One region of the Cryobacterium sp. RTC2.1 genome, then DNA from elsewhere that is predicted to be linked to it. Evidence: predicted binding sites of a transcription regulator. Region 1 holds the regulator's gene; each other region holds the start of a gene.
What was found. The regulator HrcA, encoded in region 1, represses chaperone genes, less so after heat shock. The targets are predictions, from matches to a motif close to TTNGCACTCGNNNNNNNCGAGTGCNAA.

Region 1 (6,115 bases):
GTGACCACGGAAGCCAACCCGGACTCCGTCGACGCCGCCTACCTCGACACTCTCGCCGCCGCAGGCTTCACCAGGGTCTCCTTCGGCATGCAGTCCGCCGTGCCCCGGGTGCTCGCGACCCTCGAGCGCACCCACGACCCGGAGCGCATCCCGCTCGTCACCGGGTGGGCCCGCGATGCCGGGCTCGACGTCAGTCTCGACCTCATCTACGGCACGCCGGGGGAGACCCGTGCCGACTGGCGCGCGAGCCTCGAGCAGGCCATCGGCCTGTCCCCGAACCACATCAGCGCGTATTCGCTCATCGTCGAGGACGGCACGAAGCTCGCAAGGCAGATCCGCCGAGGCGAACTCGCCCCCGTCGACGAGGACACCCAGGCCGAGTTCTACGAACTCGCCGACGAACTCCTCGACGCGGCCGGCTACGGCTGGTACGAGGTCAGCAACTGGGCGACGGATGCCGCGCACCGGTCCAGGCACAACCTCGCATACTGGCGCAGCCAGGACTGGTGGGGGGTCGGACCCGGTGCGCACAGCCACGTCGGCGGCGTGCGGTGGTGGAACGTCAAGCACCCCTCCGCATACGCCGACCGGATCCTCGCCGGGGACTCACCTGCCGCAGGGCGCGAGACCCTCGACGACACGACCCGCGAGGTGGAGCGGGTCCTCCTGCTCACCCGCATCCGGGAGGGCATCCGGATCGACTCGCTCTCGCCGCTCGGTCGCCGCGAGGTCGCCGGTCTCATCGCCGATGAACTCGTCAACGCGAAAGCCGCCCTCTCCGGGACGGTCGAACTGACCAGGAGAGGACGGCTTCTCGCGGACGCCGTCGTACGGCGGCTTCTCGCGGATTAAGGTGCTGCGGTCTAGCTGACGAACTTGATGGTGAGCGGGTAGGTGTAGTACTCGCCCTTGTTGGCCGCGAGGGCCGCGATGATGCTGAAGACGACGCTCAAGACCCAGACGGCGGGCAGCAGCAGGAACCCGACCAGCGCCAGCGTCAGCACTCCGCTGACCACATAGGCGATGGCCAGGGTGATCTGGAAGTTGAGCGCCGTCGCCGCGTGCGCGCGGATGAACGGGCCGCGGTCCTTGAGCACGAGGTAACCGATGAGCGCGGGCACGAACTCGAAGAGGATTCCGCCCACGTGGATCAGGGTGGCCCACAAGCGTTCGTCCGACGGGTTCATCGGCGTAACGGGCTGGTAGGAATTGGCGGGGGGTGGTGTGGACATTCGGGCTCCTTGTACGCGTTATCTGGTTGTGCTGGTCCCGCGAGATACTCCGGGTGGTGTGAGGTTCCGCCGGTCGCCGCGCTACTTGATGAGACGCAGGGCGAAGGGGTAGCGGTAGGCCTGGCCGTCCTTCGCCTTCAGGAACCCGAGGATCGAGAAGATGATCGCCACGACCCAGGCGGCGAAGATGATCAGGGCACCGACGAACGGGAGGATCGAGCCGATCACGTAGAGGATGGCGATCGTGATCTGGAAGTTCAGGGCTTCCTTGCCTTCCTGGGCGGTGAAGCGACCGCGATCCTTGAACACGAGCCAGATGATCAGGGAGGGGAGCGGGCCGATGATGCCGCCGAGGTGCGCGAAGGACGCCCACTGGCGGTCCTCGGTCTCGGTGAGGGGAGCAGCGGCAACGGGTGTGGGTGCTGCCGGCTGGTATGGCTGCTGCGGGGGGCGCTGGCCCAGGTTCGGATCTTCGCCGTTGTTACCGGTTGAATTGCTCATCATCGTGCCTTTCCGTGCGGATGGAGGACCGTTACAAGACTCAAGGTACTGCGCCCAATCATCCGCTAGCAATGGGGGTGTCCCCGTGTGTCGCGATATGATTGGCAGTCAAACGCCGTGAGTGCCAAAGTCGCCGGCACCCAGTCACCCGGAAAGGAGGCGATTCAGTCATGGTTTCGGATCGCAGCCTCGAAGTTCTGCGGGTCATTGTTCAAGACTACGTCGCCTCGCGCGAGCCCGTCGGGTCAAAAACCATCGTTGACCGGCATTCCTTCGGAGTGTCGGCGGCGACCATTCGCAATGACATGGCTCTCCTCGAGGAGGAGGAGCTCATCATCGCCCCGCACACCTCCTCAGGGCGGATCCCGACCGACAAGGGGTACCGGCTCTTCGTCGATCACCTCGCCGATCTGCGCCCGCTCTCCGCAGCGCAGCGCCAGGCCATCGAGACGTTCCTCGGGCAGTCCGCAGACCTCGACGAGGTTCTCGCCCGCAGCGTCCGGTTGCTCTCCCAGCTCACCCACCAGGTCGCGCTCGTGCAGTACCCCTCGCTGTCTCGTGCGAGGGTGCGCCACATCGAGCTCGTGGCGCTCTCGGAGACCCGGCTCCTGTCCGTGCTGATCACGGATGCCGGCCGGGTCGAGCAACGCGTGATCGAGCTGCCCCGGCCGCTCGAGGAGCAGCTGCTGGTCCGCCTCCGCGCCCGCCTCAACGCCGCCGTGGTCGGCCTCAGCATGAGCGCAGCAGCGATCGCGCTCACGGATGCCGCCGACCTGGCCGGCGAGCAACCGGACGTTGTCTCCCTGGTCACCCTCACCCTTCGCGACCAGGTCGGTGCGAACCGGCAGGAGCGGCTGGTGATGGCCGGCGCCGCGAACCTCGTGCGCACGGAGGAAGACTTCACCGGGAGCATCTATCCGGTGCTCGAGGCCATCGAGGAGCAGGTCGTCCTGCTGCGCCTCTTCGGCGAGATGGCGACAGACCAGCATGGGGTGTCGGTGAGTATCGGCAGGGAGAACGCGCCATTCGGACTCTCCGAGACCAGCGTGCTGACCAGCGGCTACAGCTCGCAGGGTGGAGACCTTGCCCGCCTCGGCGTCCTGGGCCCCACCCGGATGGACTACTCGAACAACATGGCGGCCGTCCGTGCCGTCGCCCGCTACCTGTCCCGCCTGCTCGAATAGGCGAGTCCCTCGACCAGCCCCCACGCCGCACACCTACGAAAACAGACCTAGGAGAGCCAGCTTTGGCTGACCATTACGAAGTACTCGGCGTCGCACGCGATGCCTCCACCGACGAAATCAAGAAGGCGTACCGTCGCCTCGCCCGCCAGCTCCACCCCGACGTGAACCCCGGCGCGGATGCGTCTGAGCGGTTCAAGCACGTCACCCACGCCTACGACGTGCTGAGCGACCCGAAGCAGCGCGACAACTACGACCACGGCGGCAACGGCCGTACGGGCGGAAACGCCGGGTTCGACGGCAACTTCGGCAACTTCGGCGACATCTTCGAGACCTTCTTCGGAGGGGGCGGCGGCAGCCGTGGACCGAGGTCTCGCCGCGAACGCGGCCAGGACGCCCTGATCAGGGTCGAACTCGACCTCGACGAGATCATTTTCGGAACCCACCGCGACCTCGAGGTCGACACGGCCATCGTCTGCGCGACCTGCAGCGGAACCTGCTGCCAGCCGGGGACCGCCCCTGTCACGTGCGACATCTGCCACGGCACCGGCAACATCCAGCGCGCCGTGCGCTCCCTGCTGGGCAATGTGATGACCTCGAGCCCCTGCGGCTCCTGCCGCGGTTTCGGCACGATCATCGCAACCCCGTGCGTGACCTGCCAGGGCCAGGGCCGTGTCCGCGCCCGCCGCACTGTTCCGGTCGACATCCCCGCCGGCGTCGACACGGGCCTGCGCCTGCAGATGCCCGGGAGCGGAGAGGCCGGACCTGCCGGCGGCCCCAACGGCGACCTGTACCTCGAAATGAAGGTCCGCCACCACGACGTGTTCAGCCGCGACGGTGACGACCTGCTCTGCACCCTCGACGTGCCCATGACGGATGCGATCCTCGGCACGACCACGACGGTCAAGGCCCTCGACGGCGACATCACCGTCGAGATCCGTGCCGGAGTGCAGGGCTCCGAAGTCATCACGGTCAAGGACCGCGGAGTCTCGCGCCTCCGCGGCAATGGCCGCGGCGACCTCAAGGTCGGGATCCACGTCGTGACGCCGACCAAGCTCGACCACAAGGAGAGGGAACTGATCGAACAGTTCGCCGCGAAGCACAAGTCCCCGGCTCCCGCGCTCAGTGCGGTGCAGCAGGGACTCTTCGCGAAGCTCCGCGACCGGTTCCGCGTCTAACCGGATGGCGCACTTCTTCATCGACGAGTCCCTCCGCGCGGAGGACTGCCCCGTCGGAGCCGTCGCGACCATCACCGGTGCCGAGGCCAGGCACGCGGTCACCGTGAGCCGGGTCCGGCCGGGGGAGCACCTGCTCGCCGGGAACGGGTCCGGCCTGCTCCTGGAGACGACCGTCGAGGAAGCGGAGACCGGACGGCTGGTCCTGCGGGTCGACAGCGCGCGGAACATCGCGAGGCCGAGCCCGCGCATCCGCCTTGTTCAGGCACTCGCCAAGGGCGACCGCGACGAGATGGCGGTGCAGGCCGCGACCGAACTCGGCGTCGACGGCGTCGTTCCGTGGGCGGCCGCCCGCTCGGTGACGCGCTGGGAGGGCCAGAAGGTCGCCAAGGGACGGGAGCGTTGGCGCGCCATCGTACGCGAGGCGTCCAAGCAATCGATCCGGCCCTGGCTTCCCGAGGTCGCAGACCTCACGAGCACCAAACAACTCGCCGTGCTGGCGCGGGGCACGCGGATGCTGCTCCTCGAGCCCACCGCCGACATCCGGCTGACCCGGTTGCCGTCGATTGACGACGCGGCCGACGCGGCCGATTCCCAGGCAACCGCGGCGCGGGACATCGTGCTCGTCGTCGGTCCGGAGGGTGGCATCGCCGCCTCGGAACTCGAGATGCTCGAAGCCGCCGGGGCCGTGCGGGTGCGCCTCGGCGACACCGTGCTGCGCACGTCGACGGCCGGGCCCGCCGCCCTCGCCGTGCTCAACGCCGCCCTCGACCGGTGGTGACCCCCGGCAGGTTAAGATAGGACCATGTCAGAAACCGGCGCAGAACCCTCCGTCTTCAGCCGCATCGTCGCGCGCGACATCCCCGCGACCATCGTCGCCGAGACCGAACGCATCATCGCATTCGTCGACATCAACCCGCAGGCCCCCGTGCACATCGTCGTCACGACCAAGACGGAGGCGTACCGCAACGTCGTCGAACTCGCCGCCGGCGACCCCGGACTCCTTGCCGAGCTCGTCGCCGTCGCCGGGCGGGTCGCCACCGAGCTTTCCGACGGCCAGTTCCGCCTCGTCTTCAATACCGGCGCCGCCGCCGGACAAACCGTGTTCCACGTCCACGCCCACGTGCTCGCCCTGAAACCGTCGGAGGACGGGGCGACCGGCTCGCTCGGGGAGGGAACACTTGGTTCCGTCTGAGCTGTCTGAGCCGTCAGAGAAGTCCGTGCCGTCCCTGCCCTCCGGTGCGCTCCCGTCCGAAACGACGGTCGAGACCCGGATCCTCATCGACGGGGTCGCCATGGTGCGCCTCCTCGGCGCGCAGGACCGGCTGCTCGGCGCGATCGAGAAGGAACACCCCGCGGTCAGCGTGCACGTCCGCGGCAACGAGATGACGCTCTCCGGTGAGCCGAGCCAGGTCGCCGCCGCCCGCCGTCTGATCGAAGAATTGCTCGTGATGATCCGCGAGGGCCGTGACCTCGCGCCGGCCGAGGTCGAGTCGAGCGCCCGCATGCTCGGCGAGGACAGCACCTCGAGCCCCTCCGTTCGCCTCGGGCCGCCGATCCTCACCTCACGGGGCAAGAGCATCCGCGCGAAGACGATCGGCCAGAAGGAATACGTCGATGCCATCGACACCGACACGATCGTTTTCGGGATCGGCCCCGCCGGAACCGGCAAGACCTACCTCGCGATGGCGAAGGCTGTCCAGGCCCTGCAGCGCAAGGAGGTCGACCGGATCATCCTCACCCGTCCGGCCGTCGAAGCGGGGGAACGCCTCGGCTTCCTGCCCGGCACCCTGACCGACAAGATCGACCCCTACCTGCGTCCGCTCTACGACGCGCTCGGCGAGATGATGGAGCCGGAACTCCTGCCGAAACTGCTCGCGGCCGGCACGATCGAGGTCGCCCCGCTCGCCTACATGCGCGGCCGCACCCTGAACAACTCCTTCGTCGTCCTCGACGAGGCGCAGAACACCACGCCGGAACAGATGAAGATGTTCCTCACCCGGCTCGGCTTCGGGTCGAAGATGGT
Region 2 (5,162 bases), on a different contig from region 1:
CCGCCGACATAGAGCCAGCCGAGCAACTCCTCCGATTCGGTGAGCCCGTGCAGCCGGTGCACCTCAGCGGTGCGGGTGAACGCCCCGGTGCGCCACATCACACCCCAGCCGGCGTGTGTCAACAGGAGGCTCAGGGCATGTCCGACACCCGCCGCTGTGACGTCCTGTTCCCACGGTTCGACCTTGTCGCTCTCCCGATGGCTCGCGACGACCGCGATCAACAGTGATGCCCGAAGCGGCTTGCCCGCGAGCTTGGCCAACTCCGCAGCGGACGGCGGTTCCGCACCGGCCTCAGCAGCGAGGCGTGCGGATGCCGCGGCGAACGCAGCCCCGAGCCGCGTGCGGGCGTCCCCGCGCAGCTCGATCAGGCGCCAGGGTCGCAGGGCCCCGTGGTCGGCCACGCGCGCACACGCGGCCACGAGCGGGAGCAGGTCGTCGTGCGTGGGGGCATCCGGTGTCACGGCGGACGACGAACGCCGCCCGCCGATCGCCTCGAGCGGCGTGGACACGGTCTAGTCGACCGGCTTGAACTCGAGCGAGATGGAGTTCATGCAGTAGCGGTCGCCGGTCGGGGTGCCGAAACCGTCGTCGAAGACATGCCCGAGATGGGAACCGCAGTTCGCGCAGCGCACCTCGGTGCGGACGACGCCGAGGGAGGTGTCCTCGATGAGTTCGACGGCCTCCGGGCGCACCGACTCATAGAAGCTCGGCCAGCCGCACCCGGAATCGAACTTCGTGCCGCTCTTGAAGAGTTCGGCGTGGCAGGCGCCGCAGGTATAGATGCCGGAACGGCTCTCGTCGAGCAGCTCCCCGGTCCAGGCTCGCTCGGTGGCGGCCTGCCGCAGTACGGCAAACTTCTCCGGCCCGAGTTCCGCGGCCCATTCAGCGTCTGACTTCGTGACTTCGTAGTCCATGGTTCATCCTTCCCATCGGGCGAGGGCGCAGTGCAGCGTGGCCGCCAACCCTCCCAGCAAGCTTAAACTCAGCCCGGCAGGGGCGTATTCCGATTCCCGGGCCCGTTCAGCACTTTCACACCGGGACGCTCACCGGCACGCTCCCGCGCCTGCCCGGGCACTTTTCCTCCCGGCGAGGGAGCGACCCGCGTGGCCCAGCGAATCCATAGCCGACGCCAAATAGGATTCGAGCAGCGAATGGCGATGGTGAAAGAGGTGGATGGTGGACGGCGTGCGTGACCCGGACCCCGCCGACTCCCCGGGCGGCCTCACCGACCGCGACCGCGGCATCCTGAGCTTCGAACGGCGCTGGTTCACCCATGCCGGAGCCAAGGAGCAGGCGATCCGTTCCGAGTTCGGGCTGTCCTCGGCCCGGTACTATCAACTATTGGGCGTTTTGATCGACTCCCCTCTTGCCCTGGCTCACGATCCCATGCTGGTGAAACGCCTGCAGCGGATGCGTGCAGCCCGTGAGCAGGCACGGGAGCGCCGGACAGTGCGCGCTCCGGAGCACCGAACCAGCCCCGCCCCCTAGGCGCAGCCGGATTTCGACCCCGACGTTCCACCCATTCGCCCGCGACAAGAGGATCGACCCAGCCCCACAATGCCTCCCACCTATCCGAAAGACCGCTTCGACCACCTGCCGCACTCCCTCGACCGAGTGGGCGCCCATCGCGCCCCCGGAAAGAAGGGACGCCACTGGGTTGCGTTCTGGTGGGCACTGGGGGCAACGGCCGTCCTGATCGGCCTCGGAGTCTTCGGGATGGCCTCGCTCAGCAACAAACTCAACATCGCGATCCCCGGGCTGTCCTCCAGCTCGGCGACAGACACGGCGACGGATGCCGCGACCGCCGTTCCGACGGCCGTCGCGACGGTCGATCCGAGTCTCACCGTGACCGTGCTCAACGGCACAAAGGGCACGGGTGTCGCCAAGGCTGCCGGGGAAGTCCTCTCCGCGGCCGGCTGGACCGTCGGCGCGCTCAGTAACGCGAGCACCGAAGACGTGACCAAGACGACCGTGTACTACGCCGATGCGACCCTCGAGGGCGCCGCCCGCGGGGTCGCGGCTTCGTTTCCGGGATCCACGGTGCTCCTCGCGAGCGACTTCGCAACCTCGGGGGCCGACCTCACGGTCGTCGTCGGGGCTGACTTCGTGTCAAGCACCACGCCTACGTCCTGACCGGCCATTCGCCTCCGGTTGTATAACTCCACGGGGGCTCCTCGTCAACCCCCTTTCGTTCTTTCTTGGCTTCAGTAATCTTTGACTCAGGTCGCTCATCTCGTTCGTCCGGTTGCCCCCTGGGGCATCCCACCGGTAGGACCAGATGGACGCAGTCACATGCGCCAGGCCCGGTACGGCCAACGGGCGGTTGCCGAAAATATCAGAGCACTGGGGAGTTACACATGGCGAACGGAACCGTCAAATGGTTCAACGCTGAAAAGGGTTTCGGCTTCATCACCGTCGACGGCGGCGGACAGGACGTCTTCGTCCACTATTCCGCCATCGACATGCACGGATACAAGGTTTTGGAAGAGGGACAGCACGTCATCTTCGAACTGGGAACCGGGGCAAAGGGGCCACAGGCCGAGTCGGTACGTCCCGTCTGATCTGAAAAGATCAGGCGCACCCACACCAAGCGCACCCAATCTCGGGCAACACCCCGAGCCGCGCGGCATCCGCGAGTTTGCCGCGTTAGGGTGTGGGGCGTGACAGCGAAAAGAACTGCAAGAATCCACGGGCGAAGCACGGCACGACTTTTCGGTGCCGTGCTTCTTCCATGCCTCCTCTTGGTGATGACGGCGTGCTCCGGAACCGAGCCGCCGACCACGGCGACGCCGACGGCGACCGTGGAACCCACCGCCGCTGCCGTCGACGCCCCGGCGCCGCTGGCGATCGCGCCGCTTCGTGGCACGATCGTGCCGGCCGGGAAGGCTGCGAACCCGTCCCTCGCCGTGAAGATCGACAACCACGAGGCCGCCAGGCCCCAGATCTCGCTGGATCGGGCTGACATCGTCTTCGAGGAACTCGTCGAGGGCGGACTGACCCGTTACGTCGGCGTCTGGCAGTCCGACATACCCGACGCGATCGGCCCGGTGCGGTCGATCCGGCCGATGGACCCCGACATCATCACGCCGTTCGGCGGGATCGTCGCTTACTCCGGCGGACAGCAGGTCTTCGTCGACATGATGAAGGCCACCCCCGTCATCAACTCGGTCTTCGATTACGACACGACGGGCCTGTTCTCCCGCGTCGCCGACAGGGAGGCCCCGCACAACGTCGTGCTGAAGGCCGCCGAACTCGTCGGGCGCAACGCTTCTGTCGCGCCGCCGGTGCAGCAGTTCGCGTACGCGGGCAGCATCGCGGCATCGACCGCCGGGGTCGATGGCACCCCGATCACCCAGATCAACGCGCGGTTCTCCGCATCGCGCTATCCCGGCTGGAGCTGGGACACAGCCTCACAGGCTTACCTGCGCTCGCAGGAGGGCGCCCCGGACCTCGACACGACCGGCGCCCGCAGGGGCGCCACCAACGTCCTCGTGCTCCGGGTCGACATCGACGGTACCTACGGCGAGGTGCCCAAGACCGTCATGATCGGCACGGGGGAGGGCTCGGTGTCCGCCGGCGGCAAGACCGTGCACGCGACGTGGTCGAAGGCCGGGCAGGCCGACCCGATCCGGCTGATCGACGACAACGGGGTCACCATTCGCCTCGCCCCGGGCAATACCTGGATCGAACTGATCCCGAACGGCACCGGCTCCGTCGAACTCGTCCCATAGCCTCCCGACGCTTCCCGGCGCTCACTTGCACTCTCGACCCCTGAGTGCCAGAATCGACTTGGCACTCTCTCCTTTTGAGTGCCAACCCATCACCGTTTTGGTAACGTCCGGGAGGGACGAGAAACACATATGGCAAAGATCATTGCTTTCAACGAAGAGGCCCGTCGTGGCCTTGAGCGTGGCCTGAACATCCTCGCTGACACGGTCAAGGTCACCCTCGGCCCGCGCGGACGTAACGTCGTATTGGAGAAGAAGTGGGGCGCCCCCACGATCACCAACGACGGTGTCTCGATCGCCAAGGAAATCGAACTCGACGACCCGTACGAGAAGATCGGTGCGGAACTCGTCAAAGAGGTCGCCAAGAAGACCGACGACGTTGCCGGCGACGGAACGACCACCGCGACCGTCCTCGCCCAGGCGCTCGTCCGCGAAGGCCTGCGCAACGTCGCAGCCGGCGCAGACCCGATCAGCCTCAAGCGCGGCATTGAAAAGGCCACCGCTGCGGTCATCGCAGAGCTGATCGCCAACGCCAAAGAGGTCGAGACCAAGGAAGAGATCGCGGCCACCGCATCCATCTCCGCCGGCGACGCTGAAATCGGCGCGATCATCGCCGAGGCGATCGACAAGGTCGGCAAGGAAGGCGTCGTCACCGTCGAGGAGTCCAACACCCTCGGCACCGAGCTCGAGCTCACCGAAGGCATGCGCTTCGACAAGGGCTTCCTGTCCGCGTACTTCGTGACCGACCCCGACCGTCAGGAAGCGGTCTTCGAAGACCCCTACATCCTGATCGTCAACTCCAAGGTCTCCAACATCAAGGACCTCCTCCCGATCGTGGACAAGGTCATCCAGACCGGCAAGCAGCTCCTCATCATCGCCGAGGACGTCGACGGCGAGGCTCTGGCCACGCTCGTTGTGAACAAGATCCGCGGCATCTTCAAGTCGGTCGCCGTCAAGGCTCCCGGCTTCGGCGACCGTCGCAAGGCCCAGCTGCAGGACATCGCCATCCTCACCGGTGGCCAGGTCATCTCCGAGGAGGTCGGCCTCAAGCTTGAGAACGTCACCCTCGACCTGCTCGGCAACGCGCGCAAGATCGTCATCACCAAGGACGAGACCACCATCGTCGAAGGCGCCGGAGACCCCGAAGCCATCGCCGGTCGCGTTCAGCAGATCCGCAACGAGATCGAGAACACCGACAGCGACTACGACCGTGAGAAGCTCCAGGAGCGTCTCGCCAAGCTCGCCGGCGGCGTTGCCGTCATCAAGGCCGGCGCCGCGACGGAGGTTGAGCTCAAGGAGCGCAAGCACCGTATCGAGGACGCCGTCCGTAACGCGAAGGCTGCTGTCGAAGAGGGCATCGTCGCCGGTGGTGGCGTCGCCCTCATCCAGGCCGGCAAGACCGCGTTCGAGAAGCTCGAGCTCGTCGGAGACGAG
Region 3 (6,115 bases), on a different contig from region 1:
GTGCCGTAGGAGTCGTTGAAGACGAGGAAGGCGACCTTGGCGTTGCCGTCACCCGTGATGAGCTGGCCGAGCGCGGAACCCTGGACCGAGTCCGGCGGTGCGGTGCGGAAGTAGAACGGACCGTAGCCGCTGAGCTTGGCCGAGGTGTTGGCCGGGGAGATCTGGACGATCTTGGCGGAGGCGAAGGAGTCGACGACGTTGAGCGAAACGCTCGAGGACGCGGCGCCGATGGCGACAGAGACCTTGGCCGCGATGAGCTTCTGGGCGGACGCGGTCGAGATCGTCAGGTCCGTGCTGTCACCGGAGTCGGTGGCCAGGACGCAGGCGTCCTTGCCGTCGACGCCGCCGGCGGCGTTGATGTCGGAGACGGCGAGGCCGACGCCGGCGAGTTCCGGCGGGTTGAGATAGGCGAGGCTACCGGTGATCGGGAGGATCGAGCCGACGACCAGCGACTTGTCCGTTGACGCTCCGCTCGCACAAGCTGCGTCGGTGTACGAGGACGCGGCCGCAGCCGAGGTCGTGGTAGCGGTTGAACCGCCGCCGGATGCACAACCGGAGAGCATGACGGCGATGACGCCTGCTCCCGCCACGATGGCGGTCCGGAGGGCGTGCTTGGATTTAATCATCCTGGGTACCCTTTCATCTTGCACGCGTAAGTACGCCTCCGGGTGAGGCCCACTCGCGTTATTAGGCTCCAACCTAGGATCACTTTGTTTCGAGGATGTTTTCTTGCCGCGCAAAGAGAACATCGTTAGCGATTCGTGACACCACCGGCACCTGCTCTGGGGGACGCCGTCGGACGAGGTGCTGTACTAGGAGCGTCGCCCGGTCACGCCCTGGTATGCGATCTGCTTCTTTTCACCGAGGGCGGTGATGCAGGATGCCCAGGATGCGCACACCGCGTCGCCGTGGCTGACCCGGTCGAGCGCCGGGGCGATCGAGGGCCCGCCGTCGTCGCCTGCCTCCCTCGCGGCGAGGGCCGCGAGCACCACCCCATCGAAGGCTTCCCCGCCTCCGGCGGTGTCGGCGAGCCCGGGGTCCGAGGTGCGCAGGCGCACCGCGAAGGCCTCGTCTGCCGCGAGCGGAGTGCCGCCGTTCGTGAAGTCGTTCAGAGGCAGCAGGGCGATGCCCGCTGCGGCGACGGATGCCGTGACATCAGCGGGCACCGCACTCGTTGCGTCCCAGAGAACGAGGTCAACGTGTCGCGCCACCAGGTCGGCAACCGCGGCCGCGACGTTCCCCGTCGAGTTCCGATGCACGAGCTGGATCGGCAGGGTGCCGGGCACGGCCTGCTCAAGGATCTCGCGGGCGGCCAGCTCGGTGCCGGCGACCTGAGCGGCGCCGGTCACTGCGGCTCCCGCTTCCCCGGTCATCGGGAACAGCGTGCCGATCAGGAGCGTGCCGTCGCCGGTGGGCGCGACCGTCGCGGCGACGGTCGGAGTGCTGGTCAGGACGACGGGCGCGTCCCCTGCGGTGCACCCGGAAAGCAGCAGCGCGGCGACGGCGACGGTGAGCGCGAGACCGGCAGACGTGAGCCCCCGGGGGCGCGAGGTGAGGTTCAGAGCTGGAAAGGGCATCCGTGGTCCTTTCACAGGTGGGATGCTCCGAGCGTATCGCCGGTCAGAGGGGTTCGGGGGATGCTCGCCGCGGGGCGCGTCCGGTGACGACCATGTCGGCCGTGAGGATCACGAGCGCGACCCAGACGAGCCCGAAGCCGACCCAGCGCTCCGGCGGCATCGGCTCGCCGAGGATGAAGACCCCGACGAGGAACTGCAGCACCGGTGCGACGAACTGCACAAGGCCGAGCAGGCTGAGCGGCAGGCGGCGGGCGGCGGCTGCGAAGAACAGCAGCGGGACGGCCGTCACGACGCCCGTTGAGACGAGGCCGACGGTGTGCCACGGCGACACGGTGCCGAAGGTGAGCCCGGTGACGGCGCCCACGATGAGGAGTTCCGCGACCGCGATCGGCATCAGCCAGGCGGTCTCGAGGGTGAGGCCGGTGAGCGCGCCGACGCCGGGTCCGACGTTCTTCTTGATCAGCCCGTAGAACCCGAAGGACAGGGCGAGGACGAGCGAGATCCACGGGAGTGCCCCGTAGCCGAGCGTCAGCACGAGCACAGCGGCCGCGCTGATCGCGACCGCGATCCACTGGATGCGCCGCAACCGCTCGTGCAGGACGAAGACGCCCAGCAGCACCGTGACGATCGGGTTCATGAAGTAGCCCAGGGCGGCCTCGACCACGTGCCCGGTCAGCGTCGCGAAGACATAGGTCTGCCAGTTGACGAAAATCAGGAGGCCGGCCAGGCCCATCACCCAGACCGTCTTCGGGCGGCGGAGGACTGTGAGCAGGGCGGGCCAGCCACGGGTGACGGTGATCAGGGCGAGGCAGAAGACCAGGGAGAAGAGCACGCGCCAGGCCACGACCTCGAAGGGTCCCGTCGGGTGCAGCAGCAGGAAGAAGAGCGGGAGCAGGCCCCAGAGGCCGTACGCGGAGATCGCGAAGGCGAGTCCGCTGGTCGGTTCGGCCGACTGGCTCCGTGTCCTGCTCACAACGATTTCCCTTCGCGGGCGTGCCCTGCCTGGACGTGTTGGGTGGTGCGGGCCGCGCTCGGGCGGACCTGGCAACACAAAATCCCGGATGATCAGGCCATCCGGGATTTTGTGTTGTTCGTACGTGTACTGCGGTCGTGCGTGGCGCCTGGAACGAATCCCTAGCGGACGACGACGGCGAGCACGTCGCGTGCGGAGAGGACGAGGAGGTCGTCGCCACCGAACTTGACCTCGGTTCCGCCGTACTTGGAGTAGATGACCTTGTCGCCCACGGCAATGTCGAGCGGGATGCGGTTGCCGTTGTCGTCGATGCGGCCGGGGCCGACGGCGACGACTTCGCCCTCCTGGGGCTTTTCCTTGGCAGTGTCAGGGATGACCAGACCTGATGCGGTGGTCTGCTCGGCGTCGACCTGCTTGATGACGATGCGATCCTCGAGCGGCTTGATGGAGACCGACACGGTTGACCTCTTTCTTAGCTAAGACTTGGTTGGCAGACTCACAGCGAGAGTGCTAACAGCGAGTTTAGGGCGCTTCTGGCACTCACGCAACGTGAGTGCCAGACTCGGGCGTTCCGGGCGCGGCGGCCATGGCTTGATATCGTTTGGACAATGGAACGCTCCGAGCTTGTTGACCTGTTGTCCCCCGAGGGGCTGCGCCTGCTGGACTCGCTTCCGCCCTGGGACAACGCCTCCGATGTGGTTCGGCTGGTGAGCGACCTGCGGAAGGCCGGCCACCCGCAGGGACTCGTGACCGCTGTGCTCGGCCAATCGCGGCTGCGGGCGAAGGCCGTGGCCAAGTTCGGCGACTTCGCCGGGCGGATGCTCTTCACTGAGGCCGGTCTCGAACAGGCCACCCGCCTGAACGTCGCCGCGCTGCACGCCGGCCGGTTCGCCGCTGCCGGACTGAACCGGGTCGCCGATCTCGGCAGCGGGATCGGCAGCGACTCGATGGCCCTCGCCGCGCTCGACATCCAGGTGACCGCCGTGGACACGGACGAGGTCACGGCCACGGTCGCGAGCTACAACCTCGCCCCCTTCGACAATGCCGCCGTCGTGCACGGCGACGCGGAGACCTTCGACCTCACCGGCTTCGACGCTGCCTGGCTCGACCCGGCCCGCCGTACGGCCGGTCACAGCAATACCTCCCGGCTGACCCGCCCGGAAGACTATTCGCCGAACCTCGACTTCGTCTTCGGGCTGAGCGAGCGGATGCCGATCGGAGTGAAGCTCGGTCCGGGTCACGACCGTGACGCCATTCCCGCCGCCGCGGAAGCGCAGTGGGTGTCCGTGGACGGAAAGCTCGTGGAGATGGGACTCTGGTTCGGCGTTCTCGCTCGCGAGGGCATCCGCCGTTCGGCCCTGCTCCTGGGCAGGGACGGCCGGCACGAGCTGACCGCGGCCGCGGACAGTCCGGATGTCGAGACCGTGCCCGGTGAGGCGGGCGTGCCCGGGAGCTACCTGTATGAGCCGGATGGCGCCGTGATCCGGGCGCGGCTGATCGGCGACCTGGCCCGCAGCATGGACGCGCTGATGCTCGGGGAGGGCATCGCATACCTGAGCTCAGAGTCGCTGCACGAGACCCCGTTCGCGACGGCGTTCCGGGTTCTCGAGTCGCTGCCGGTGGACGAGAAGAAACTCCGGCTCGCGCTCAAGGAGCGTCGGATCGGGACTCTCGAGATCAAGAAGCGCGGCGTGGACGTCGACCCGGCCGTGCTGCGCACCCGGCTGAAGCTGCACGGGTCCGAGTCGGCCACTCTCGTGCTCACCCGGGCGGGCGGGCGCAGGCTCGCTCTGCTCGTGGAGCGGGTGCAGCCGCCGCACTGAGCACTCAGCGCCCGGCACCCGGCGCCGGGCACCCGGCGCCGGGCACTCAACGCCGGGAGCTCAGTGCGGGATGGGGCTGATGCCCTGGCTGATCAACACGATCCAGCCGGCGGCGATGACGAGGCCCGCGAGACCGGTGCCGAGGCCCCAGGCCCAGATCGCGACGGCCGCGCGTTCGGTGCGGCTCGCCCAGACGGCGAGCACGACGGCCGCGAGTGAGAGCGGCGCGGTCCAGACCACGAAGACGGCGCCGGCGAGGCCGACGGCGCCGAAGAAGAGGGACGCGAGAGAGCGGGCGCGCCTGCGCGCAAGGGCGCGCAGCTCGGACTCGGTGTAGACGTACGGCACCCATTCGGTGGGAGCCGTGACGGTCGACGCGTAGTCGAGTTCGCCGGTGACCTCCTCCGGCGGGCGCGTCAGTTCGAAACGGAGGTCGTCACCGGCGGTGGGACGTCGTGCATCCGTCACTGCGGCCTCCCGGTCCGGTCACTTCGCCCGGGGAACGGGCTCTCAGCGATATTAGTAGGTACTCGGCACGCTTGCGAAGACGATGATCCAGACGACGATGCTCAGCAGGGAGAGGGCGACGCCGACGATGCCCGTGATCAGGCCGGTGAGCCACAGGGCACGTGCGCGCGGTTCCCTCGTGCGACCGAGCGCCCCGAGCACGATGGCCGCGGCCGGCAGCAGCAGGGTGAGCACCCCGCCGACGAAGGGGATGAAGGCGATCGGGAGGCCCAGCAGTCCGACGACACCTGCGACAAGCGAGAGGATGCTGAGCAGCGGCTGGCGGGTCGGAGCCTGCGTCCCCGGGGCGGGCGGGTACGGATACCCGTAACCGGGCGACGGCGGTCCGGCGGAGGCAGGACCGCCGGGCGCTGGACCGGCGGTCGGAGGATCCGTGAACGGCGGACCGGCGAACCCATCGCCGCCGGATGCCACGGGCTGCGTTCCGGGCGGCCCTGCAGCGGCCACGGTGGACTCGCCGCGCGGAATCTGCGGGACCTCGGGAACCTCGGGCACGTGCGGCACGTCGGGCACCTGCGGAACCTCGGGAACCGGAGGGATTCCCGAGGCACCAGGGGCGTTCAGATCACTCATGAGCTGTTCCTTTCCACTTCATTGACGGGTCAACGGTGATGGCAGGTCAGTCGTGACGACAGGCCGGCAGGGACGATCCAGTGGGTCAGTAGCTGGAGTACCCGTTGGTCGAGGCCGTGCTGATCAGCACGATGAAGAGGATCGCGCCGATGATGCCGGCGACAATGCCCAGGTAGCCGAGAACGAGGCCGGCGATGGCGAGCCCGCGGCCCTTTTCTCCGGTCTTCTTGATCTGGCTGAGGGCGATGTGGCCGGTGATGATCGCGGCGAGAGAGACGAAGAACGCCGACACGAGCGACACGATCGCGAGGACGTTGTACTTGTCCTGAGCGAGGGGCTGGCCGTAGGCCTGCTGGCCGTACGCCTGCGGCTGGCCGTACTGCTGCTGCTGGCCGTACTGCTGCTGACCGTACGTGTCCGGTGCGCCATACGCGGGAGCGGCAGGTGCCTGGTACGCCGGCGCGGCGGGTGCCTGGTATTCGGGCGCGGCGGGCGCCTGGTAGATCGGGGGCTGGTTCACCGGGGGCGGGGTTACCGGAGGCTGGTTCGGGTCGGTCATGACTAACGGCTCCTTTGGGCTTCGATCAGCTGGCGGTGCCATAGTTGCACCCTCATTGAACGGGTGTCAACGCCCATGACGC

Region 2: groL (chaperonin GroEL) is a predicted target of HrcA. The motif match lies at 3,790-3,816, and genes of this name have one in related genera.
Region 3: groES (co-chaperone GroES) is a predicted target of HrcA. The motif match lies at 3,084-3,110, and genes of this name have one in related genera.

The regions. Positions count from the first base shown of each region.
Region 1 is NZ_JASJXJ010000042.1:13,950-20,064, reverse strand. Features, by position in the region: gene hemW (radical SAM family heme chaperone HemW) at 1-852, shown strand, start outside; gene QN357_RS07590 (DUF4870 domain-containing protein) at 864-1,232, opposite strand; gene QN357_RS07585 (DUF4870 domain-containing protein) at 1,314-1,733, opposite strand; gene hrcA (heat-inducible transcriptional repressor HrcA) at 1,904-2,917, shown strand; gene dnaJ (molecular chaperone DnaJ) at 2,980-4,092, shown strand; gene QN357_RS07570 (16S rRNA (uracil(1498)-N(3))-methyltransferase) at 4,097-4,870, shown strand; gene QN357_RS07565 (HIT domain-containing protein) at 4,895-5,284, shown strand; gene QN357_RS07560 (PhoH family protein) at 5,385-6,115, shown strand, end outside.
Region 2 is NZ_JASJXJ010000047.1:145-5,306, forward strand. Features, by position in the region: gene QN357_RS08110 (nitroreductase family protein) at 1-509, opposite strand, end outside; gene msrB (peptide-methionine (R)-S-oxide reductase MsrB) at 513-914, opposite strand; gene QN357_RS08120 (DUF3263 domain-containing protein) at 1,174-1,488, shown strand; gene QN357_RS08125 (LytR C-terminal domain-containing protein) at 1,558-2,133, shown strand; gene QN357_RS08130 (cold-shock protein) at 2,358-2,561, shown strand; gene QN357_RS08135 (DUF3048 domain-containing protein) at 2,721-3,731, shown strand; gene groL (chaperonin GroEL) at 3,861-5,162, shown strand, end outside.
Region 3 is NZ_JASJXJ010000020.1:773-6,887, forward strand. Features, by position in the region: gene QN357_RS04440 (ABC transporter substrate-binding protein) at 1-626, opposite strand, end outside; gene QN357_RS04445 (hypothetical protein) at 813-1,577, opposite strand; gene rarD (EamA family transporter RarD) at 1,621-2,550, opposite strand; gene groES (co-chaperone GroES) at 2,712-3,008, opposite strand; gene QN357_RS04460 (class I SAM-dependent methyltransferase) at 3,159-4,373, shown strand; gene QN357_RS04465 (hypothetical protein) at 4,434-4,841, opposite strand; gene QN357_RS04470 (hypothetical protein) at 4,893-5,474, opposite strand; gene QN357_RS04475 (DUF4190 domain-containing protein) at 5,560-6,033, opposite strand.